One region of the Brevibacterium atlanticum genome, then DNA from elsewhere that is predicted to be linked to it. Evidence: riboswitches for the same ligand, from Rfam matches in the RefSeq annotation. Region 1 holds a riboswitch; each other region holds the start of a gene.
What was found. A riboswitch is a leader RNA that binds a small molecule or an ion and turns the genes downstream of it on or off. The one in region 1 is predicted to bind thiamine pyrophosphate.
Positions count from the first base shown of each region.

Region 2: it holds a riboswitch for thiamine pyrophosphate, as region 1 does, so the genes downstream of both, thiO (glycine oxidase ThiO) here and thiC (phosphomethylpyrimidine synthase ThiC) in region 1, are expected to answer to the same signal.
Region 3: it holds a riboswitch for thiamine pyrophosphate, as region 1 does, so the genes downstream of both, GUY23_RS05500 (ECF transporter S component) here and thiC (phosphomethylpyrimidine synthase ThiC) in region 1, are expected to answer to the same signal.
Region 4: it holds a riboswitch for thiamine pyrophosphate, as region 1 does, so the genes downstream of both, thiM (hydroxyethylthiazole kinase) here and thiC (phosphomethylpyrimidine synthase ThiC) in region 1, are expected to answer to the same signal.

Region 1 is NZ_CP050152.1:616,072-621,710, reverse strand. It holds gene GUY23_RS02710 (M13 family metallopeptidase) at 1-666, shown strand, start outside; gene GUY23_RS02705 (DUF1684 domain-containing protein) at 792-2,387, opposite strand; gene GUY23_RS02700 (M18 family aminopeptidase) at 2,524-3,831, shown strand; TPP riboswitch at 4,147-4,255, shown strand; gene thiC (phosphomethylpyrimidine synthase ThiC) at 4,251-5,639, shown strand, end outside.
Region 2 is NZ_CP050152.1:1,732,852-1,738,490, forward strand. It holds gene GUY23_RS07665 (mismatch-specific DNA-glycosylase) at 1-38, opposite strand, end outside; gene GUY23_RS07670 (SRPBCC family protein) at 62-550, shown strand; gene GUY23_RS07675 (ThiF family adenylyltransferase) at 654-1,841, opposite strand; gene GUY23_RS07680 (thiazole synthase) at 1,838-2,605, opposite strand; gene thiS (sulfur carrier protein ThiS) at 2,607-2,864, opposite strand; gene thiO (glycine oxidase ThiO) at 2,861-4,045, opposite strand; TPP riboswitch at 4,035-4,138, opposite strand; gene thiE (thiamine phosphate synthase) at 4,150-4,833, shown strand; gene GUY23_RS07700 (ketopantoate reductase family protein) at 4,830-5,639, shown strand, end outside.
Region 3 is NZ_CP050152.1:1,270,216-1,275,854, reverse strand. It holds gene GUY23_RS05525 (NADPH:quinone reductase) at 1-645, shown strand, start outside; gene GUY23_RS05520 (DMT family transporter) at 804-1,115, shown strand; gene GUY23_RS05515 (DMT family transporter) at 1,157-1,558, shown strand; one part of gene GUY23_RS05510 (IS5 family transposase) at 1,790-2,161, shown strand; one part of gene GUY23_RS05510 (IS5 family transposase) at 2,163-2,702, shown strand; gene GUY23_RS05505 (universal stress protein) at 3,155-4,102, shown strand; TPP riboswitch at 4,149-4,257, shown strand; gene GUY23_RS05500 (ECF transporter S component) at 4,279-4,908, shown strand; gene GUY23_RS05495 (ABC transporter ATP-binding protein) at 4,908-5,639, shown strand, end outside.
Region 4 is NZ_CP050152.1:3,117,944-3,123,582, forward strand. It holds gene thiE (thiamine phosphate synthase) at 1-587, opposite strand, end outside; gene thiM (hydroxyethylthiazole kinase) at 584-1,498, opposite strand; TPP riboswitch at 1,486-1,619, opposite strand; gene GUY23_RS13950 (sugar ABC transporter permease) at 1,844-3,055, opposite strand; gene GUY23_RS13955 (ATP-binding cassette domain-containing protein) at 3,052-3,876, opposite strand; gene GUY23_RS13960 (substrate-binding domain-containing protein) at 4,027-5,121, opposite strand; gene GUY23_RS13965 (LacI family DNA-binding transcriptional regulator) at 5,192-5,639, opposite strand, start outside.

The DNA.
Region 1 (5,639 bases):
GAGTGGCTGATGACCCCGCAGACGGTCAACGCCTACTACCACCCGGTGATGAACGAGATCGTCTTCCCGGCCGCGATCCTGCAGCCGCCGTTCTTCGACGCCGAGGGCGAAGTGGCGGCGAACTTCGGGGCGATCGGCGCGGTCATCGGACACGAGATCGGACACGGCTTCGACGATCAGGGGTCACGCTATGACGGGGACGGCAACCTCGTCGACTGGTGGACGGAGTCGGATCGGGAGCTCTTCGAAGAGCGCACGAAGGCGCTCATCGACCAGTACGAGGCCTTGGTGCCGGCCGGGTTGGACGAGAATCAGCACGTCAACGGGGCACTGACGGTCGGTGAGAACATCGGCGACCTCGGCGGACTGTCGATCGGGTGGAAGGCGCTCGAGCTCGAACTCGGCGAACGCGCCGGGACGCCCGGTGTGCCGGTGACACCGTCGGCGGAGCAGGCGAAGGAGTTCTTCGAAGCATGGGCGAAGGCCTGGCGGTCGACAATGCGCACTGAGGAACGCGTGCGCAGGCTCTCGATCGACCCGCATTCGCCGGAGGAGTTCCGGTGCAATCAGGTCGTGAAGAACATGACGGCCTTCCACGACACCTACGAGGTGGCCGAAGGCGACGCAATGTACCTCGCCCCAGCAGACCGAGTCACCATCTGGTAATTGCTACCTGACGGCGGCCCAGCAACCTCGCGCGAGGTTGCTGGGCCGCCGTCAGGTGGTTCTGGGGGTGAGACGTGGGCGCGTCGGGGCGTGCGGCGTTTCGCGCCCGCGACCGCGACCGCGGGTCAGCGGTGGTGGCGGATGAGAGCGACCATGCGGTAGTCGAATTCCTGCCAGCTGGTGATCGGGCTGTCCGCCTCCATCGCCGCGGCGAAGTCCTCGACCTCGGTGCGCTCGGATTCGAGCGGAATATCGAAGGGCATCTCGACGTAGAGCAGTCCGCTGGCGTCCTGGTGGACGACGTCGAACCCGGCCCTGCCCGGTTCGAGCTCATTGTTCATCACGATGAGCAGCCGGTCCGCCGATGCCTCGTATTCGACGTCAATGCCGTCGTTGTAGCCCTGCTGCGAGCGCAGCTCCCGCTGGGCCTGGATGACGAAGGCGGAGTACGCGCCGATGCCGATGACCGGTATCCGGGAGGTCAATGCCTCGGTGGCGACGTCGATGAGCCGCGACCGCGCCTTGCGACCCAGCGGTCCGAGGTCGCCGCCGGACATCGCGACCCCGTCGAAGCCGACGAGCGAGACCCGCTCCTCGTCCTGGGTGGGGTTGAGGATGGTGATGTCGAGGCCGAAGCGGGAGTACCAGGGTCGAGTCACCTCGGCGCTGTCTTCGTCCCACCAGACGTAGAACAGGAACGGAACGTTGATCCCGGCCTCCGAATAGAAGAACGGGGGACGCCGCTCACCTGCAGTGACGTCGAAGGGAACGACATTGCCCTCGATCGGGGCGGGGCAGGTGGCGAACGCGGTGAACGCGAACGGGTAGTTGACCGCACGGTTGAAATCGATGACGAGCGAACCGTCCTGGTTCGGCACACCGAGGTCGATGGTCCGCCACGCCGAGGTGGTCCTGCCGTTGGTGCCGTCGTGGAAGTCGAGCTGGAGCCCGGTCTTCGGGCAGCCGGTGGCGAGCAGACTGACCTCGCCCTGTTCGGTCTCGAAGGTCACCGTCCCGGCCGCCTGGGTCTGCAGCTGCAGGTCCTCCTGCGCGGTCTCGATCGTGTGCGTCGGGAACGGGTCGAAGCGGGTGAAGCGGCCGAGGAACACGAAGTCCGGATTCGGGTCGAAGGCCGGGACCTCGAAGAACTTGCCGAGCAGCGGTGACTTCGAATCGCGCACGCGCACGCCGATCCGCCCACCGCGGTCGATGAGTTCGTAGAGCACGTTGCCGACGGTGAACCAGTTGAGCGATCCGCCGGCGGGCAGGTGGGCACTGAAGCCGTTGTCCTCGACGCGCACCTGCGGGCGCTCTGGTGCAGGCTCGGCCCCGTCTTCTGCGGCGAGCTGTTCGGTCACGGTGGGCATGGTCGAGGTGTCGCTGGGCACCGACGGGCTCGTCGCCCTGGTCACCCCGCCGCTGCCTCCGACACCGTTCCCGGCACCGCCGGCCCCGTCCCCAGCACCGGCCGCACCGCCGTTGCCGCCACCGGCACGGCTCAGGAGGTCGAAGGTCTCTGCGGCGGGTCCGGCCTTGATACCCGATTCGAGGGCCACGGTGACCCAGCCGTCGGCGACGGTGAAGGTGCCGGGAGCACCGGGCCACGTCGATTCCTGATCGAGCCAGTGCAGTCCGACGACGCTGAGCCAGCCGAAGGGTTTCGCCAGTGCCGAGTTTCGTGAGTCGCGCCAGGTGTTCCACTCAGTCACGAACTGGTTCACGTCGAACACTCCTTGCTTTCGCTGCCGCGGTCACCGGGTCGGGGATCACCCGCCACAGCCGCCGAATCCGGGAGGACCCGACGCCTGGGACAAAACCCTTTGTCATCCAAACTACCGCAAAGGATAGGCTGGGGAAATGAGTGAATCGCACCCGAGCCCCGACACCGCCGCGCAGACGGTCGCCGACCTCGCAGACTTCGTCAGCGCCTCCCCCAGCTCGTATCATGCGGTCGCCACCGCCGCCGCCCGCCTGGAGGCGGCCGGGTTCTCCCGCCTCGACGAAACGCTGAGCTGGGCGCTGACGCCCGGGTCCGGGCACTACGTCGTCCGCGACGGCGCGATCATCGCGTGGATCAACCCCACGACCACCGCCGAGGCTGTCCCCGGGTTCCGCGTCTTCGGATCCCACACCGATTCCCCGGCCTTCAAACTCAAACCCGGCGAGGACTACATCGCCGAGGGCGTGCGCCAGGTCGGCGTCGAGATCTACGGCGGACCGCTGCTGAATTCGTGGCTCGACCGCGAGCTCGCGTTCGCCGGGCGCCTCAGCCTCGCCGACGGGCGTGTCGTGCTCGCCCGCACCGGTCCGATCGCGAGGATCCCACAGTTGGCCATCCACCTCGACAGGCAGGTCAACGACGGTCTGACCTTGGACAAGCAGCGCCACACCGCTCCGGTGATCGGCCTGGCCGATCTCGCCGAGGCCGATGTCATCGACCTCCTCGCCGCCGCCGCCGAGGTGGATCCTGAGTCGGTCGTCGGACACGACGTCTACACGATCCCCGCCCAGGAGCCGGGCCGTTTCGGTGCCCGTGAGGAGTTCTTCGCCTCGCCGAGGTTGGACAACCTCCTGTCCGTCCACGCCGGTGTCAGTGCGTTGGCCGACGTTGACGCCGATGGTCTCGACGCCATCGCCCTGTTCGCCGCCTTCGACCACGAGGAGATCGGGTCGAACTCGCGCTCAGGTGCGTGTGGACCCTTCCTCGCCGACGTCACCGAACGCATCATCGCCTCCCTGTTGCCGAACTCGACGCGCAGCGACTACCTCGCCGCTCTCGCCGCGTCGGTGTGCGTGTCCTCGGACGCCGGGCATGCCGCCCACCCGAACTATCCGGAACGGCACGATCCGCATGTCCGCCCCTGCCTCGGCGGCGGTCCTCTGCTCAAGCTCAACGCTCAGCAGCGTTATGCCACGGATGCCGTGGGCACGGCGGTGTGGTCGCGGGCGTGCGCGGCGGCCGGGGTCGAGCACCAGGACTTCGTGTCGAACAATGCGATGCCGTGCGGATCGACGATCGGTCCGCTCACGGCGACCCGTCTGGGTATGACGACCGTCGATGTGGGGCCGGCGCTGTTCTCGATGCACTCGGCCCGCGAGATGGTCGCGGTCTCCGACGTCGTCGCCCTCGGCGCAGTCGCAAGGACGTTCCTCCAGGGAGCCTGACCACGCGGCGCCTTCGCACACGCACCCGCTCGCGCGGCTCCTCAAGGCGCCGCGCGGAAATGTGCCCTTCCCTCGACCGCCCTGCGCGCCACCAACGTCGATCAAGGCGCAGCGCATCTGTCGACCGGTGCACAGCTCCATAAGCGTGCCGCGCCTTGATCGAGCTGCGCGGACCGAACGAACTTCGCCTAACGCGCTTCCTCGCCCATCCATGAGGGAAGTCCAGACCACTCACCTCACTCCGCTCAGCTCTTCTCCCGCGCCCGGCCCACGGCGCCGAGTTTGTCCTCACCACAGCAGTCGTGATACGAATTGCACGACCCCACGGGAGCCCACTGCAAGGGCTGAGATCGGACTGGATCGTCCGAGACCGTAGAACCTGATCCGGTTGATACCGGCGTAGGAAGTGAGGACTGCAGATGACTGCATTCACCCCTGAAACATCCGTCCCAGCCACTGCTTCACGCAACTCGCCTGCTCTGCAGGAAGCCCTGCAGGAAGACGCCACCACGCGCAACATCTCCGATCGCAGCACTGAGGAATCCTCGGCCGGCGAATCGTGCACCCTCGAGCAGTATTCGACCCATTCCCCGGCGTGGCTCGAGGACACCGAGCACGACATCCGCGTTCCCGTCACCCGCATCGAACTCGACGACTCCAACGGACTGGCCAACGACCCCGTCGAGGTCTACCGCACCGTCGGGCCGGGCAGCGTCCCAGAGGAGGGCTTGCCCGCGCTGCGGTTCCCCTGGATCGACTCCCGCCTCGACAGCGAGACCTACGAGGCCCGCGGCCACCTCATCGCCGATGACGGACGCGCCGCCGTCCGCCGAGGTGCGCCCTCGCAGCAGTGGAGAGGTCGCAAACCGGTTCCCCGCCGTGCCAAGCCCGGACGGACGGTCACCCAGATGCACTACGCCCGCCAAGGCGTCATCACCCCGGAGATGCGCTTCGTCGCCCTGCGCGAGCAGTGCAATGTCGAGCTCGTCCGCTCGGAGCTCGCGGCTGGCCGTGCGATCATTCCGAACAACATCAACCACCCCGAGTCCGAACCGATGATCATCGGCAAGGCATTCCTCGTCAAGATCAACGCGAACATCGGCAATTCCGCCGTCACCAGCTCCATCGCCGAGGAGGTGCAGAAGCTGCGATGGGCCGCGAAGTGGGGTGCCGACACCCTCATGGACCTCTCGACCGGCAACGACATCCACACCACCCGGGAGTGGATCATCCGCAACTCCCCCATCCCCATCGGCACGGTCCCGATCTACCAGGCGCTGGAGAAGGTCGACGGTGATGCGAACGCTCTGACCTGGGAGATCTACCGAGACACCGTCATCGAGCAGTGTGAGCAGGGCGTGGACTACATGACCGTGCATGCCGGTGTGCTGCTGCGCTACGTCCCGCTCACAGCCAACAGGGTCACCGGGATGGTCTCCCGCGGCGGGTCGATCATGGCCGGCTGGTGCTTGGCTCATCATGAGGAGAACTTCCTCTACACGCACTTCGACGAACTCTGCGAGATCTTCGCCCGCTACGACGTCGCCTTCTCACTCGGCGACGGACTGCGGCCAGGCTCGATCGCCGACGCCAACGATGCCGCCCAGTTCGCCGAACTCGACACCCTCGCCGAACTCACCGAACGCGCGTGGGCCCACGACGTCCAGGTGATGGTCGAAGGGCCAGGGCACATTCCGCTCCACCTCGTGCGCGAGAACGTCGAGCGCCAGCAGGAGCTGTGCCACGGGGCGCCGTTCTACACCTTGGGTCCCCTCGTGACCGACATCGCGCCCGGCTACGATCACATC
Region 2 (5,639 bases), 1.1 Mb from region 1:
GGCGGGCGACGTCTGCTGACATTGCTTTTCTCACTCACGTCTTTCACACTACCGTCGTACCATGAGCCACGATCATGTGACACCGCGGGCGGGCGAATCATCGCCCTTCCATTTCGACGATCGCTGGAGCGTGGACGCCGATATCGACACTGTCTGGGCGGTACTCGAACGGGTCGATGAGTGGCCGCAGTGGTGGCCGGGGCTTGCCGCGGTCGAACCCGTCGGGGACAAGGTGCGGCCGGGCAGTCGAGCGCAGGTCGTCGTGCGCACACCGATCGGGGTGCCGCTGCGGTTCACCCTCGAAGTCGAGGCCCTGACTGCTCCGAACCTCGTTGTGCTCCGTGCCCACGGTGACCTGCGCGGCGAGGGCGTGTGGACCGTGAGCGAACACGACGGGACCACCCACGTCGATTCCCTCTGGTGTGTGACCTCGACGCGGACGATGATCAGAATCCTTCGGCCCGTCGCGAGCCTCATGCATGCGATTGTGATGCGAGCCGGAGAGCGCGGTCTCGCGGCGCGACTGACCGACCCGCGTGCTCACCCATGATCGACCGCCGTTCTTGCCTGACCCGGACCCGAGGATCTCCGAAGCGGACCGATGTCAGACACGAGGTTGCCCGACTCAGTACTGATGCTTGGTCAGTTCAGCGTCAGACCTGAGCGGCCCACGCATCGATGCCGCCGGCCAGCGACCGCAGTCGCACCCCGCCCGGGGTCGTAGCGGAAAGGATTCCGACGGCCTCGGCCGAGCGAACCCCCGACTTGCAGTGGATGACGAGATCGTCCACCACACTGCCGGACTCGTTGACTTCGTCGATCACTCCACCCAACGCGTCCCACCCCTGTTCGCGGATGAGCGCCAGAGGAACATGGACGGAGCCGGGAATCGAGGACAGTTCCCGCTCCCAGTCCTCCCGCACATCGATGAGCAGCACCTGCGCTCCGGAGTCGGTCATTTCGGCCGGGTCGATCTCCTCGACCCCGGAGCCAGCACCATCGGAACCCGCACCGGACGATGCGGTCGCAGCACAGGCGGCGGCCACCTCGGCGAGGTCGGTCACCGGTGGTCGGTCCGGATCGGGGGAGAACCGCAGAGTCGAATACTCCCCGTCCAGAGCGTCGTAGCGCAGCAGCCTGCCGATGAACGGTGTGCCGATGCCGCAGATGAGCTTGATCGCCTCGGTGGCCATGGCCGCACCCACGGTCCCGCACAGCACCCCGAGCACCCCGCCCTCGGCGCAGTTGGGCACCGAATCGGCTTCCGGGATATCGGGAAACAGATCACGCAACATCGGTCCGTGACCGGGCACGAAGGTGCTGACCTGCCCGGCGAACCGGAAGATCGTGCCCCACACCAGTGGGGTGCCGGTGAGTTCGGCGGCATCATTGGACAGATACCGGGTGGCGAAGTTGTCGGCTCCGTCGATGACGATGTCGTGGGAGGCGAAGAGTTCGAGAGCATTGTCCGGGCTCAGCCGATCCGCGAGTGGGCGCACGCGCATCGTCGGGTCGAGCCGGTACAGGGCCGCGGCGGCCGAGTCCACCTTCGGCCGGGCCACGTCGGCACCGCGGTGGATGATCTGACGCTGCAGATTCGAGGATTCGACCACATCGTCATCGATGACCGTCAGCGATCCGATCCCGGCGGCCGCCAGATAGCTGAGCACCGGAGAACCGAGACCGCCGGCGCCGATGACCAGCACCGAGGCGGCCCTCAGCCGGCGTTGCCCCTCGAGTCCGATGCCCGGCAGGCTGAGGTGCCGCGCGTAGCGTTCGATCTCCTCACGGCTCAGCGCCTCGACCGGTTCGACCAGGGGAGGCAGCCCAGCGCCGGTCACTGCGCTGCGACCATTCCGTCGAAGGTCGACGAGGCCAGGGCCAGCGGCCGCTTAGGTATCCGACCCGCACCCGCGGCCAGATGCCCGGATTCCACGGCCAGCGCCATCGCTCGAGCCATCGCAGTCGCATCGTGGGCGCGGGTCACAGCCGAGGCCAGCAGCACTCCGCTGCACCCGAGCTCCATGGCCAGGGCGGCATCGGAGGCCGTGCCGACACCCGCGTCGAGGATGATCGGCACCCCTGCCCGGCTGACGATGGTCTCGATGTTGTGCGGGTTGAGGATGCCCAGACCGCTGCCGATCGGAGCACCTGCCGGCATCACGGCCGCCACGCCCGCGTCCTCGAGGCGTTTGGCCATGGCCGGGTCGTCATTCGTGTACGCGAAGACCGTGAACCCGTCGAGAACGAGTTCCTCGGCGGCACGGAAGAGCTCGACCGGATCAGGCAGCAGCGTGTCCTCATCGGCGATGACCTCGAGCTTCACCCAGTTCGTCTCGAGCGCTTCTCGGGCCAGCTGCGCGGTGAGCACGGCGTCCCGGGCCGTGTAGCATCCGGCAGTGTTGGGCAGGATGCGGATGCCCAGACGCTGCAGCAGGGTGAACACCGAATCACCGGCGGCCGCGTCGAAGCGGCGCATCGCTACGGTCGTCAGCTCGGTGCCCGAGGCTGCCAGCGCATCTTCGAGGATGCTCAGCGAGCTCGCCCCACCCGTGCCCATGACCAGGCGAGAGGTCAGATCCACGTCATCGATCGTCCAGGTCATGTCAGCCTCCCTGCACGGCGGTGACGATGTCGACGGCGTGCCCGTCGGCCAATGCGAAATCGGCCCAGCGTCCGCGGCGGACGACCTCGCCGTCGACGGCCACGGCGATGCCCAGGCGACCTCCATCCGCCGGTGTCCCCTCAGTGCTGAGTTCCCGTCCGATCACCTCGGCGACGAGGTCGAGCACCGAGGTGGTTCCTCCCAGTTCGCGTTCGTCGCCGTTGACGACGATGGTCGGTGCGTGCGCAGTGTCGGTCATGATGTGCTCCTGTACAGGGTCGTTGGGTGGAGGATTGATGGGTCAGAGGTCGAGTCGGCAGACGACGGTCCGTCAGAGAAGCGCGCGGGGGAGACGGACGCGAGTCCTCCTGCAGGCATCCAGTCGGGGGTGAGCCCCATGGCCAGTTCGGCACCGAGCCGTCCGCCCAGCGGGGCGAGCAGGATGCCGTGCCGGAAATACCCGGTGCTGACGAGGCAGCCCTCGTCGATGCGACCGACGATGGGCAGGTCATCGGGCGAACCGGGGCGGGCACGCGTGGTGATGTCGGTGATCTCGCAGTCGAGGATGCCGGGGACCAGGCGCTGACCGTCCTGGAGGAGCCGGTGGACGGCTCCGGCATCGGTGCCGCTGCGGCCGTCCTCCCGGGAGCTCGCTCCGAGCACGAGTTCCCCGTCATCACGAGCAACGATGTAGACCGGTCGACCGTTGACGAGTCCGCGGACCGTGCCGTGCAGCAGAGGGGTGAGTGCGGCCGGTGCCCGCAGACGCAGAACATCACCCCACACCTTTCGCAGGGGAAGGGGCGGCATGCCGGTGATCGCGGCAGCCTCGGTCCCGGCGGTGATGACGACCTGGTCGGCTGTCAGCTCGTCGCCGCCTGAGAACTCGACGCCCACGGTGACTCCGTCTCGACGGGTGAGCCGGGTGACCTGCCGGCGGACGGTCGTGTCCGAGACGACGGACAGCAGGGCGGCCGTCGTCCTCCTGGGGTCGATGGACTGGTCGTCGGGGATGCGCACGGCACCGGCCACCGACGGCGACAGCGCCGGTTCGAGCTCCCGGGCGCGGGATCCGGTGATGAGTTCGGTGGGGAATCCTGCCGCGGTCTGCGCGGTGCGCAGCTCACGGAGAGCCTGCAGATCGGCACGGTCCCCAGCGCACACCAGGGTTCCCGAGTCCGTGAGCCCGAGATCCGCACCCGCCGCGCTCGCCACCTCGGCGGCGAACGACGGATACATCTGCGCCGATGCGCGCATCAACGGGTACAGGGGTGACTGACCCCAGACCACCTCGGCGGCGGGCGCGAGCATCCCCGCGGCCGCATGGCTGGCTCCCTGACCAGGAGCAGGATCGATGATGGTGACACCGGCACCGAGGCTGCGCAGGTGCCACGCTGTCGCCAGGCCGATGATTCCGGCGCCCACGACGATGACATGCATGGATTCTCCCTCCGGCGGCATGATCCGCATCAGGTCTGACGGTCGGCTCCTACGCCCTCTCAGCCTCAGTGGGAGGCTCCCGCGAACTCCTCTACTCTATGACCATGACCTTCGATATTCCACCGCACACCGCAGGCTCCGAATCCAGGCGAGCCTGGCGGGACGCCCGTTTGGCCGAAGCTCGACTGTACCTGTGCACCGATGCCAGAACCGCCCAGGGCGATCTGCCCGAATTCCTCGACGCCGCTTATGCCGGGGGAGTCGACATCATCCAGCTGCGCGACAAGACGCTTGAAGCCAGAGAAGAGATCGCAGCCCTCGACGTGCTCAAGGACGCTGCGGCCCGGCACGGGAAGCTCTTCTCGGTCAACGACCGTGCCGACGTCGCCCTGCTGGCCGGAGCCGACGTCTTCCACGCCGGGCAAGGCGACCTCACCAGTGCTCAGGCGCGGGCCGTCCTCGGACCCGACGTCCTCCTCGGCCGCTCCACCCATTCGCACGAGCAGGCTCTCGCCGCCGATGCGGATCCGGAGACCGACTATTTCTGCGTCGGCCCCGTATGGGAGACCCCGACGAAACCCGGCCGCGCCGCCGTCGGCACGGGCCTGCTCAGCACGGTGGCCGCCTCGTCGCGCACCCCGTGGTTCGCCATCGGCGGCGTCGCGGTCGGAGAACGCCTCGACGAGATCCGACAGGCGGGCGCCACGCGCGCCGTGGTGGTGCGTGCGATAACCTCGGCTGGCGATCCCGCAGAAGCCGCACGGGAACTCAAGGAGGAACTGGAATGAACGACACCATCGAGGGCAGCACCGGCACGGGTACGGGCGAACAGGACGCGAACGATTTGGGCGCGCACGGGCCGAGCATCCTCATCGCCGGTGCCGGAGCCACGGGCGGGGCATTCGGGACCTACCTGCTCGAAGCCGGTCGCGAGGTGACGTTCCTGCTGCGGGAGGCGAAGGCACAGCGGATCCGCACCGACGGTCTGCGCTTCGTCTCACCGGGCAACGACCGGACGAACACCGTCGAGGTGGTCACCGCCGCCGAACTCGCCGAGGATCCGCGCACTTTTGATCTCGTGCTCATCGCAGTCAAATCGGGCGGCCTCGATTCGGTCCTCACCGACATCCGGCCCGCCGTCGGTGCGGGGACGCGGATCATTCCGTTCCTCAACGGTATGGCTCAGATCGATCGGCTGCAGGAGGACTACCCCGGGCAGGTCCTCGGCGGACTCGTCAAGATCGTCGGCACCATCGACGGTGATGCGGTCCACCAGCTCACGGACATGTCCGCGATGACCATCGGCGACTTCGGTGGGGGAGAAGTGCCCGAATCGATCGCCGCCGTCCTCGACGTGCCGGGTTTCCGACTCCAGGTCATCGACGACATCACGGGCGGGCTGTGGGAGAAGTGGATCTTCATCGCCGCCGCCGGAGTCGTCACCTGCCTGTTCCGGGCACCGGTCGGCGCGATCATGTCGGCCGGCGGGCACGACCATGTGCTGCGCATCATCGACGAGCTTGAGGCTGTGGCCGCAGCGGCCGGTCACGCGGTGTCCGAGAAGTCTCATGTCGCCACCGTCTCGATGCTCACC
Region 3 (5,639 bases), 650 kb from region 1:
ACTGCCCATAGGGCATTGACTGTCTGCGAACTGGGCCCGGGACGTCTTGGCCCAGGAGCCCTTCAGGGACAGACCATCCTGGTTGCCGGCGGGGCCGGTGCAGTCGGACACGCCGCTATCCAGCTGGCTCGCTGGGCAGGAGCCGAAGTGATCACCACGGTCAGCTCCGCACAGAAGGCCACACTCGCCGCGGCAGCAGGCGCCCACCACGTCATCAACTACCGTGAGGGCGATACCGCTGCCGCGATCCGGAAGGTCGCCCCCGATGGAGTAGACCAGATTGTCGAGGTCGCCCCCGGTGACAACGCCGAGCTCGACTCGGCAGTGCTGGCCAATCGTGGTTCCATCGCGGTCTATGCCACCGAAGGCGAGCCATTGAGCCTCGACATCTGGCGACATCTCACGGTAAATGCGCGGTATCAGTTCATCCTTCTGTACACCGTCGGCCAAGCAGCTCTGACGGCCGCTGCCGAAGATATCGTCAACGCGCTCAACGACGGCGCTCTGCCTGTAGGCGAACAAGCAGGGCTCCCTCTGACACGATTCAGTTTGAAACAGACTCCGGCCGCTCACGATGCCGTTCAGTCCGGCACCACCGGCAAAGTCCTCATCGACGTCTCACCGCACGAGCTCGCGGCAGAATAGCCGAGTGAGAGCCAAAACGAACTTCGGAAAGACTGACACCGCCGAATACGCCCGACATCGGGCCGTGTTCCCTATCGATCCGGCCGCCGGCACCCGGGGCTCTACGGTCCTGTTTCGATAGGCACACGAACAGGCACCATAGAGAGAGGAACAGCGCCATGAGCTGGCTCTACTTGGCCCTCGCGGTTGTATTCGAGATAGTCGTCGGGGTTTCCGCCGACAAGGCAGACGGTTTCAAGCACCTCTGGTGGACGGCGGCTGCCCTCGTCAGCGGCGCGATCGCGACTCTATTCCTCAGTCTCGCCCTGCTCACTTTCGATGTCGGCGTCGGCTACGCGCTGTGGACCTCGCTCGCCGAGGTGGGAATCGTTATCGTCGGCGTGCTCTTCTTATCCCAGAAGCTCACGTGGAGAGCGATGCTCGGCATAGCCGTCATCCTCACGGGAGTCATCGGTCTCAACTTGTCGTGAACTCTTGAATCGCAGCCCCAGAGCCCAGTAAGGAGATACTAATGACCGTTCCAACCTCATCTTCCGCTTCTTATGAGACCGGACATAAGGGTCGCGGTTGGAGTGTCCTGCTGATCGCCGGCGGCTTCGAAATCGGGTACGCTCTGTCAGTCAAAGGCAGCGTCGGGTTCACCAACCCGGTCTGGTCGTTCGCAGCCGTCGTGTTCTTCCTCCTCACCATGCTCTTTCTCAGCCTTGCGCTCAAACACATCGACGTCGGCATCGGATACGCGGTGTGGACCGGCATCGGAGCTGTCGGCGCCGCTGTGCTTGGCCCAGTGTTCTACGACGAGAGCCTGACCTGGACCAAGGCTCTCTGGCTGGCAGCGATCATCGCTGGAGCAGTATGGCTCAAACAAGCAGGCGACACCACTCCCGTCGCCATAGAACAGGCAGAGCACTAACCTGAACCGAACTACACCTACTTAGTCGCCGGTGTACTGCCCGTTTCGGTCACCTGGGGAGCGGAGGGCAGACCAGAAGCTGCCGAATGGTCGGCACGAGCAGAATCATTCCTCACCCCCGTATACGGCTGAGGGGTCTACTTCGCAGTGTCGAACAGCTCTCGGCATGAAGATCGGGCAGCTAGGGCGTGTCTCCTTTATTGACCATTCCAGGACTGGCACGGTGGAGACGTGACTACACAGCAACGACACCGAGTCTTCACTGATGAGCAGTGGGAGAAGATTGAACCACTTCTGCCCTCGAATGTCGGCAAGAGAGCCCGACCATTTGAGAACAATCGCCGAATCGTCGAAGGAATCGTCTACCGCTACCGGGCCGGCATCGCCTGGCGCGACCTGCCACGTGAGCACTTCGGGCCCTGGCAGACAGTATGGAAACGCCACCGCCGCTACGCCGCCGACGGCACCTGGGACCGAGTCTTAGCTCGGGTGCTTTCCGATGCTGATGCTGCCGGTGACATCGATTGGAACATCTCCGTCGATGGCACCATCAATCGTGCTCACCAGCACGCGACGAACACGACCCGCCCTGACCAGGACACAGGGGGCTACGTCGAATTACAAGAATCTGCCTGATTCGGAATGTGAACCCGCCGGGCACGGCATCGGTCGCTCACGTGGTGGGCTGACGACGAAGATCCATCACGCCGTCGACGGCAAGGGTCGACCTTTGGCTGTCGTGGTCACCGGCGGACAGCGTCACGACGGGGTGATCCTGCCGCAGGTCCTGGCTGATATCCGAGTACCGCGGGCTGGCGGTGGTCGTCCTCGCACGTGTCCGGACGCCGTTCTGGCGGATCGCGCTTATGGGTCCAAAGGCAACCGCGACTACCTGCGTTCGCGCGGCATCCGGGCGATGATCCCGGAGAAAAAAGACCAGATCGCGACCAGGAAGAAGCGCGGCAGCAAAGGTGGCCGGCCGCCAGTGTTCGACGCCGGTGTCTACCGGAACCGCAACGTCGTGGAGCGCTCGTTTGCCTACGTCAAGCAATGGCGGGGGTTAGCGACGAGATACGACAAGCTCGCCATCACGTATCGAGCGGCTGTCGTGATCAGCGCGATCCTGACATGGCTCCGCCAATAAAGGAGACATGCCCTAGTCCAGCGTTGACACTGTTACGCAAAGGCGAGCGCCATAGCGCGAGGAGATAAAGAAGCCCCCCTGATCAGCATTCGCTGATCGGTGGCATCGCCAAGCCGCCTGCGGGAACCGAGCCCCGGACCTCTTCATTCTGGCGGCCCATCCACTTGAGCGGACACTAAAAGTCCACGAGAGCTGACGAAATGACTGGCTGACTCCCGAGGAGACCCTGCGCACGGATATCACCAGCGAGCTGTGCCACGGCCAGGAGTTCATCCTCAAGACCGCACTCACCCACCTCGGCTTCCCGATCTGAGACGCAGGGTTCCACCCCCGCGCATTTTTCTACACGTCGTAGAATCGCGTTGGTAGACTGGAGGTGACGCGGACGATACCGCATATCGGGGCCGTCGTCGGCGTTCAGGGTTGGCCAGGCCCCGATCGAGAGGTCTGCGATGTCTGCCCAGTCCCGCCAAGCCGAAGCACGTCCCACCGAAGCACGTCCCACCGAGTCGGGTCTCAACCGCGAACTCGGGGTCCTCGTCGGATTCGACGGCTCCGAACTCGCCGCCCAGGCTGTGCGCTTCGGAGCCGCCGAAGCACGGAGCCGGTCCATCCCGCTGACCGTCGTCACCGCGTATGCGCTGCCGACGATGATCTACCCGAACATGGCCTCCATCCCCAACGAACCCGAAGACGACCGGGCGAAGAGGGCAGCGGAGGAGACCCTCGCCGAGGCGGTCGAACTCGTTCGCGATCACCCGGGTGAGAAGAGCTTCCGCACTGCTCCCGGCGACGCCGCCGGGGTGCTCGTCACCCTCAGCTCATCAGCCGAGATCGCCGTCGTCGGCGCCCGCGGCCGCGGCGGCTTCATGGGGCGCGTCCTCGGTTCGGTGTCCACCGCCCTTCCCGCGCATGCGCACTGCCCGACCATCGTTGTGCCGCACCACGCCACGGCCATCGATGCCGCCGACGGTCCCGTGATCGTCGCCGTCGACGGTTCGGACACGGGCCGGGTCGCGATGTTCACCGCGGCCGCCGAGGCTGCCGTCCGCGGGGCGGCTCTCGAGGTCGTCGCGGTGCTGCCCGCCGGTGAGGAATGGCTCTATTGGTACCCCGAGCTCGAACTCAGCTCCGAGGTCACCGGACGCCGACAGAAGCAGATCGCCGCCGGGCTCGAGAAGGAGGCTACCGAGCTGGGTGAGCAGTTCCCGGACCTGCCTGTGTCCGCCTCGGTGCCGGTGGGCGATCCCAAGGAGGTCCTCGCCGATGCCAGCGGGCGCGCACGGCTGCTGGTCATGGGCACCCGCGGGCGTGGGCGGATCAAGTCCGCCCTGCTCGGCTCGGTCTCCCGCGGTGTCCTCGACCATGCTGCAGGCCCGGTGATGGTCGTTCCCAGCTGAGCGGTCATCGGCACCTCCGCACGTTCGCTGCCCTGTTGTACAGTGGTGGCTACGACAGGGGAGCGCCGTCAGGGGCGCTGAGAGTGCAGAAGAAGCTGCAGACCCTCGAACCTGATGCGGTTAGCACCGCCGAAGGAAGTCGAGACTCTTCACCCCTCCTTGCATGAGGAGGCACAATGCCGAGAACCACCACGTCCGATCGCACAACGGCTGCCGCACCCGTCCACACTTTGGCGCCGAAGACGAAGTCATGGCGGGTCGTCGACTATGTCACCACCGCCGTGCTCGGCATCGCCGTCGGGCTGGTGTTCTGGGTGCTGGCGCTGAGCTGGAAGGTCCTCGAACTCGCGTTCCAGGCGTTCCCGCCCTCGATCGGCCTCATCGCGGGACTGTGGGTCCTCGCCGGTCCTCTGGCCGGCGCGATCATCCGCAAGCCCGGTGCGGCCCTGCTGTGTGAACTCATCGCGGCCATCGTCGAGGCTGTCCTCGGATCCCACTTCGGGGCCACCGTGCTGCTGTCGGGATTCCTGCAGGGCCTCGGTGCCGAACTCGTCTTCGCCGCCTTCGGCTACCGGCGGTTCACTCTCTGGGTCACTTCGCTGTCCGGGGTGTTGGCTGCGGCGTTCATGGCCGTGAGCGAGAACATCATGTACAACGCCGAATGGCAGTTCGGCTTCCAGGCGGCGTACGCGGTGTGCGCGATCATCTCCGGTCTCGTCATCTCCGGCATCGGCGCCTGGTTCGCCTACCGCACGATTGCGAAGACCGGGGCGCTGAGCTCGTTCGCCTCCGGCCGTCTGCGCTGATGGCGCTGCCGATCACGGCGCGCGGGTATGCGTGGACGCACGCCGACCGTGACACTCCTGCCGTCGGTCCCCTCGATCTCGATATCGCCGCGGGCTCGACGGTCCTGCTCCTCGGCCCCTCGGGGGCGGGGAAGACGACCCTGCTGCACGCGATCGCCGGAGTCCTGCCCACCGAATCCGGGGAGGCCGCCGGTGAGCTGCTGATCGGCGGTGCCGTCCCGGACCCGCGCCGAGGTGACACCGGGATTGTGCTCCAGGATCCCGAATCCCAGGTGATCTTCTCCCGGGTCGGCGATGACGTCGCGTTCGGGATGGAGAACCTCGGCGTGCCGGCACGTGATATCGAGGTCAGGATTCCGGCGTCGCTGGCTGCCATGGGCCTCGACCTCCGCGAGGATCGCCCCACCGCTGCCCTGTCCGGCGGGCAGAAGCAGCGCCTCGCTCTGGCCGGCATCCATGCGATGTCGCCCGAGGTCATCGTCCTCGACGAACCGACAGCGAACATCGATCCCGAATCCGCCCCGAGCGTGCGGGATGCGATCCTCGCCCTCCGGGCCGCCACCTCGGCGACGATGATCATCGTCGAACATCGGGTGGGGCTGTGGCTCGAGTTCGTCGACACCGTCATCATCCTCGGGCGCGAGGGTGTAGTGGCCCAGGGCGCACCACGCGAGGTCTTCGGGGACCCGGACCTGGCCGGGCTGCTGCGTGAGGGTGGGATCTGGGTGCCC
Region 4 (5,639 bases), 1.7 Mb from region 1:
ATCCCGGCCTCTGTGACGAGTTCGCCGAGGCGGTCGGGTCCGATCCCCTCGGGCGCGTCGGCCTTCGTGGTGGTGTCAAAGACCGGTCCGATGCCGACGAGGTCGACGACGCCGGAGTCGCGGGCCGCGGCGAATTCGGCGCTGTTCGCGGCCGAGAGACCGATGAGGGGTGCGGGACCAAGGGCGGCGCGCACCTCGGCGACGGTGGCATCACTTTGGCCGACGTGGATGTGGATGTCCTCGCCTTCGTCGATGAGCCGGCGGGCCACCTCGACGCGGTCGTTGAGGACGACGGGCACGGTGCGGTCGGTATCGCGGGTGGCGGTGTCGACAGCGGCGATGACCTGGCGGGTGAGCGAGTAGAAGTCCCCGTCGTCGATGACCTTGTCGCGGACCTGGACGATGCCCACTCCCCCGGCGACGGCGGCCTGCACGGTCTCGGCGACGGTGCGGCCGGCTGCTGCGCACTGGGCGGTATCGGTGACGAGGTAGAGGCGGGTGTCGATGCCGGCGAAGCGGTCGGTCACGCTTTCATCCGGCCCGGTGCCGTGCACGCTGTCGGCAATGTGCGCGGGTCCGGCGGTCATGCTTGGACGCTTTCGCCGGCATCGAGGGTGCTGAGGCTCATCCGTGCCTGCGCAAGCTGGTCGCCGGTGACGGCATGGAGTGCGTCGAGGAAGTTCACCGAGTAGCTGCCCGGTCCCTTCGCCCCGTCGGCGGCGAGTTCCCCGGCGACCGCGAAGTGGGCGTGGGCGGCGACGACGGCTTCGAACCTCGCCGAGGCAGCTCCACCGTCGGTGGTGTGTTCACCTGCGTTGACGGCTGAGGCGTCGGCATCGGGATCGGCCAGACCGCTGCGGGCGGCGGCGAGGTAGGCGACGGTGACGGCGCCGAGGGAGCAGCCGGTGCCGATGACCAGCGGCATGAACTCGTGGCCCCCGTCGATGCGGGCGACGTGATCGGTACCGTCGATGTGAGCGACGACGGCGTCGGTGGGTCCGGAGACCGCGACGATGGCACCGGTCGTTCGCGACAGCTGAGCCGCGGCGGGGAGGACGGCGTCGACCTCGTCGGTGGAGTCGACTCCGCGTCCACCGAGGCCGACTCCGGCCAGGGCGGCGATCTCGGAGGCGTTGCCGCGGATCGCTGTCGGGTGGTCGGCGGCGGCGCGGCGGATGCGGGAGGTGCGGAAGTCGACGGCGCCGACGCTGACGGGGTCGAGGACCCAGGGCTTGCCGGCGGCGTTCGCGACGTCGATGGCGGCATCGGCGGCGAGCAGCTGATGGTTCGAAGCTGTGCCGAAGTTGATGAGGACGCCGCTCGCGATGCCGGCGAACTGACCGGCGTCGGCCTCGTGGTCGAGCATCGCCGGAGAGGCACCGAGCGCCAGAAGCACGTTCGCGCTGAATTGCTGCACGACGGTGTTCGTGATGCATTGGATGAGCGGGTTGGACGCACGCAGTCGTGCGTTGGCAGAACGCAGGTCGAAGTCAACCATGACGATCCCTTCGCTAGTATGGCCCAGATCAGGTTCGATGGGTGTTCTCTCAGCCTCGGTATCCTCCGTGCGCAGCTGTCTGGTGCGAACGGATCCTCATGAGGCACCCCATGTCATTGGCTCCGACTGTATCAGCCCGTCCGAAGCACGGCGACCACGTGCCTCGCACCCACTCCCAGTTGACCTATCGTCCTGAAGCCACTTCACCGACCGCTCAAGTCAGCGACGCTGTACCGCGCTGTGCACACACAGCCGGCGAGCGGACCCTGTCGTAGCGGGACCACCCCGTGCTGGGGGTGGTCTCACCGCAACAGGGTCCGCTCGAAAAGAGGCAGTGGCGACTGCCTATCCCCGACCCACGTACCTCTGACCGCGGCGACTGAGCGCGTCGATGACGACGGCAGTGAGCAGGACGAGTGCGGTGATGATCTGCTGCGCATCGGAGTTGAAGCCGATGAGGTAGAGACCGTTGTTGATCGCACCGACGACCAGGGCACCGAGCACTGCCGCCCACGCGGTTCCGCGACCACCGAAGAGCGAGGTGCCGCCGATGACTGCCGCGGCGATCGCATTGAGCAGGTCCTGCGTGCTCACCAGCGTCGATCCCGCGTTCGTCGTCACACCGGTCTTGATGAAACCGAACAGTGCGGCCAGGACTCCGGCGGCCATGAATACGCTGATGCGCACCCAGGTCACGCGGATGCCGGCGCGGCGGGCGGCCTCGACCTTGCCGCCGACGGCGTAGATGGAGCGGCCGTAGCGGGTCTTGCGCAGCACGAGGTCGATGACGATGGCGATGACGATCATGAGGAAGAACGGCATCGCGAGTCCGAAGTCCTGGTTGACGAGGATGAGGAACCCGAAGACGATCGCGGCCAACAGCACGATGCGCACGATCACAGACGTCCAGCTCGGGGCGTCGAGTCCCTCGCTGTGCCGACGCAGCTTCGAATAGATGATGCCGGCACCGAAGCCGATGATCGCGATCGCTCCGAACACATACGCCCAGATCGCCGGGAAGTAGAAGCTGGCGAAGTCGAAGGCGAAGGTGTCCGACATCGACAGGTTCTTCTGCGTGCCCAGGGTCGTCAACGTCAGACCGGTGAACGCGAGCAGACCGGCCAAGGTGACGACGAACGCCGGGATGCCGACGACGGCGAAGAACCAGCCCTGGATCGCACCGACGACCAGTCCGAGCAGCAGCATGATGATCAGCGCGAGCGCCGGCGGCACACCTTGCCTGACGACGAGCACACCGAGCAGCGAGGCGGCCAGTCCGCCCAGCTGCGCCAACGACAGGTCGATCTCACCGAGCAGCAGAATGAGGTTGATGCCCAGCGCCAGGATGGCGAGGAACGCCACCTGAGTGGAGAGGTTGACGAGGTTGGCCGGCGAGATGAAGTTGGAATCGGCCGATTGGAAGACGATGACGATGACGACGAGGGCGAGGATGACCGGGAACGATCCGAGCTGACCCTCTTTGACGCGGCGGACGAACGTGCCCACGATGCCTTCGGAGGAGATCCGTTCGTCGGTGATGAAGGAATTGCGGGTCATCGGCGTTCACCCCTTCGTGCCGCGCGCTTGGTCACGACGTTGTCGCTGGCTCCGGTGATCGCGGCGACGAGCACGTCGGTGCGTTCGTCACCCGGGAAGTCACCGGCGTCCTTGCCCAGGCGCAGCACGTGCACCCGATCGCACACGGCCTGCACGTCGGCCATGTTGTGGCTGACGAGCAGCACTCCCAGGTCGCGTTCCTTCAGCCTCTCGATGAGGTTGAGCACTTCGGCGGTCTGTGCCACACCGAGGGCGGCGGTCGGCTCGTCGAGCATGACGAGGGAGGGTTCGCCCAGCAGCGAGCGAGCGATCGCGACCGTCTGACGTTGGCCGCCGGACAGCGCCGCGATCGGGACCCGCACGCTCGGGATCTTCGCCGACAGGCTGCGCAGCAGCTCCCAGGATTTGGCTTCCATGGCCACCTCGTCGAGCACGCCTCCGCGGGTCTTCTCGTGCCCGAGGAAGAGATTGGCGACGACGTCGAGGTTCTCGCACAGGGAGAGGTCCTGGAACACGGTGGCCACTCCGGCCCTCTGCGCGTCCTTCGGTGAGGAGAATTTCTGCGCGACACCATTGATCTGGAGTTCGCCTTCGTCCGCGGCGTGGACGCCGGCGATGACCTTGATCAGTGTCGATTTTCCGGCGCCGTTGTCGCCAACGAGGCCGACGACTTCGCCGCGGCCGACGGTGAGGTTGATGTCGGTGAGGGCCTGCACGGCCCCGAAGCGTTTGTTGATTCCGCGCAGTTCGAGCACGGTGTCGCTGCCGCCGCCCGGTGTCCGCGAAGTCGCGGGTGCGGGGTCGGGTGTCTCAGATGTCATCTGTTCCTACTTGTCACTGTCGGTGGTCCGACTCTGGGTGGTCCCGGCTGCCGGCACCGTAATGGGCGCCGGCAGCCGGGACGGTCATGTCGCCTCTGCAGCGCTGGTGAGCCTGGTCGGATGCAGAACGGACTCAGCTGCAGCGCCGGATCATTTCACTCCGGCGTCTTCGCAGAGCTTCTCGACGCTTCCGGAGCAGATGTCGTCGGCCTTGATCTGATCACCGACGATGTCCTTGATGTTGTCCTTGGTCACGACCTCGGCCTCGACGAAGTCCGTGGGGGTGTCCTTGTAGGTCGTTCCCGCACCGACGTCCTCCCCTCCCGCGAGAGCGACTGCGGCCTTCGCCGCGAATTCGGCCTGCGGTGGGATCGACTTGTAGATCGTGGCGAACTGATCGCCCTTGAGGATGTTCTGCAGCCCGTCGACCTCGGCGTCCTGACCGGTGACGACGGGTTCGACATCGGCCTTCTTCGTCGCGGCGATGACACCGCCGGCGGTGCCGTCGTTGGCCGAGTAGATCGCGATCGGCTTCTCTCCGCCTCCCTGCAGCTGACCTTCGACCCACTGACGAGCATCGTCGGGGTTCCAGTCGAGGGTGTCGTGGCTGGCGGCGATGTCGACGCCGGCATCCTTGAGTGTCTCTTCGGCACCGGCCTTGAAGTCCGCGGCGTTCGGGTCCTTCGGGTCGCCGTTGACCATCCACACCGGACCCGACTTCGGGTCGACGCCGGCGTCCTTGAGTCCGTCGAGGACGGCCTGGCCCTGCAGGTTGCCGATCTTCTTGTTGTCGAACGAGGTGTAGTAGTCCGCGCCCTTGAAGAAGCGGTCGTAGGAGATGACCGGGATCTTCTTCGCTTCGGCCTTCGACAGCGCCGAGGACACCGCTGAGGCATCGACCGGGTCGAGCACGATCGCATCGACGCCTTCGGTCACCGCGGCTTCGAACTGCTGTTGCTGCTGGGTCGCGTCCTGGTTCGCGTTGCGGTATTCGATCTTCGCGTCCGGGTTGGCCTCGGCGACGTACTTCTCGAAGTTCGGCTTGTCGAGCGATTCGTACCGAGTGGTCTTCGACTCGGGCAGGAGCAGCGCGATGGTGACGTCTCCGTCGGCGCCGGAGCCGCTGTCGGCTTCGTCGTTGCCCTGGCCCTTCTGATTGCCGCAGCCGCTGAGCGCGAGAGCGCCGATCGCGACCGAGGCACCGAAGAGGGCCAGCTTCTTATGGGACTTAAGGTTGTGCCTCATTGTGAACCTTTCAATCATTCTGACAACGTTGTCAGGCTGTTGAATATGATTCGCCCATCGGCCCTCGGTGTCAACTGTTTCGCGCCGAAAGTCTTCGCTCCTGCTCGGGCAATTCCTCGCCGCTGCCGCGCGCGATGACGCGAACCGGAAAGACATCTTGTCCCAGTGATGCGCCGTCACCGGGGCCGCCGTTCTCGTCACCGGCACCCCCACCGAGGCGGCCGTCCTCCTCCCCGACCGTGTCCTGGAGACTGCGGACCGCCTCGGCGACCATGGTCTCGACGTCACGGTCGATGACGGTGACGTCGAGGAGTTCGGCGGTGGGGAAATCGTCGATGCCCACCAGCGCGGGCCATTCGTCGAGGCGGCGGCAGGCGTCGATGGCGCCCTGAGTGAGCGTGGCCGACAGCGTGATGAGTGCGCTCGGGGCGCTCCGGGAGCCGAGCCAGGCGGCGACGACGTTCTTCGCGCTGGCTTCGTCGTGGGCGTCTTCGCGCATATAGGCCCGCCAGCCGACA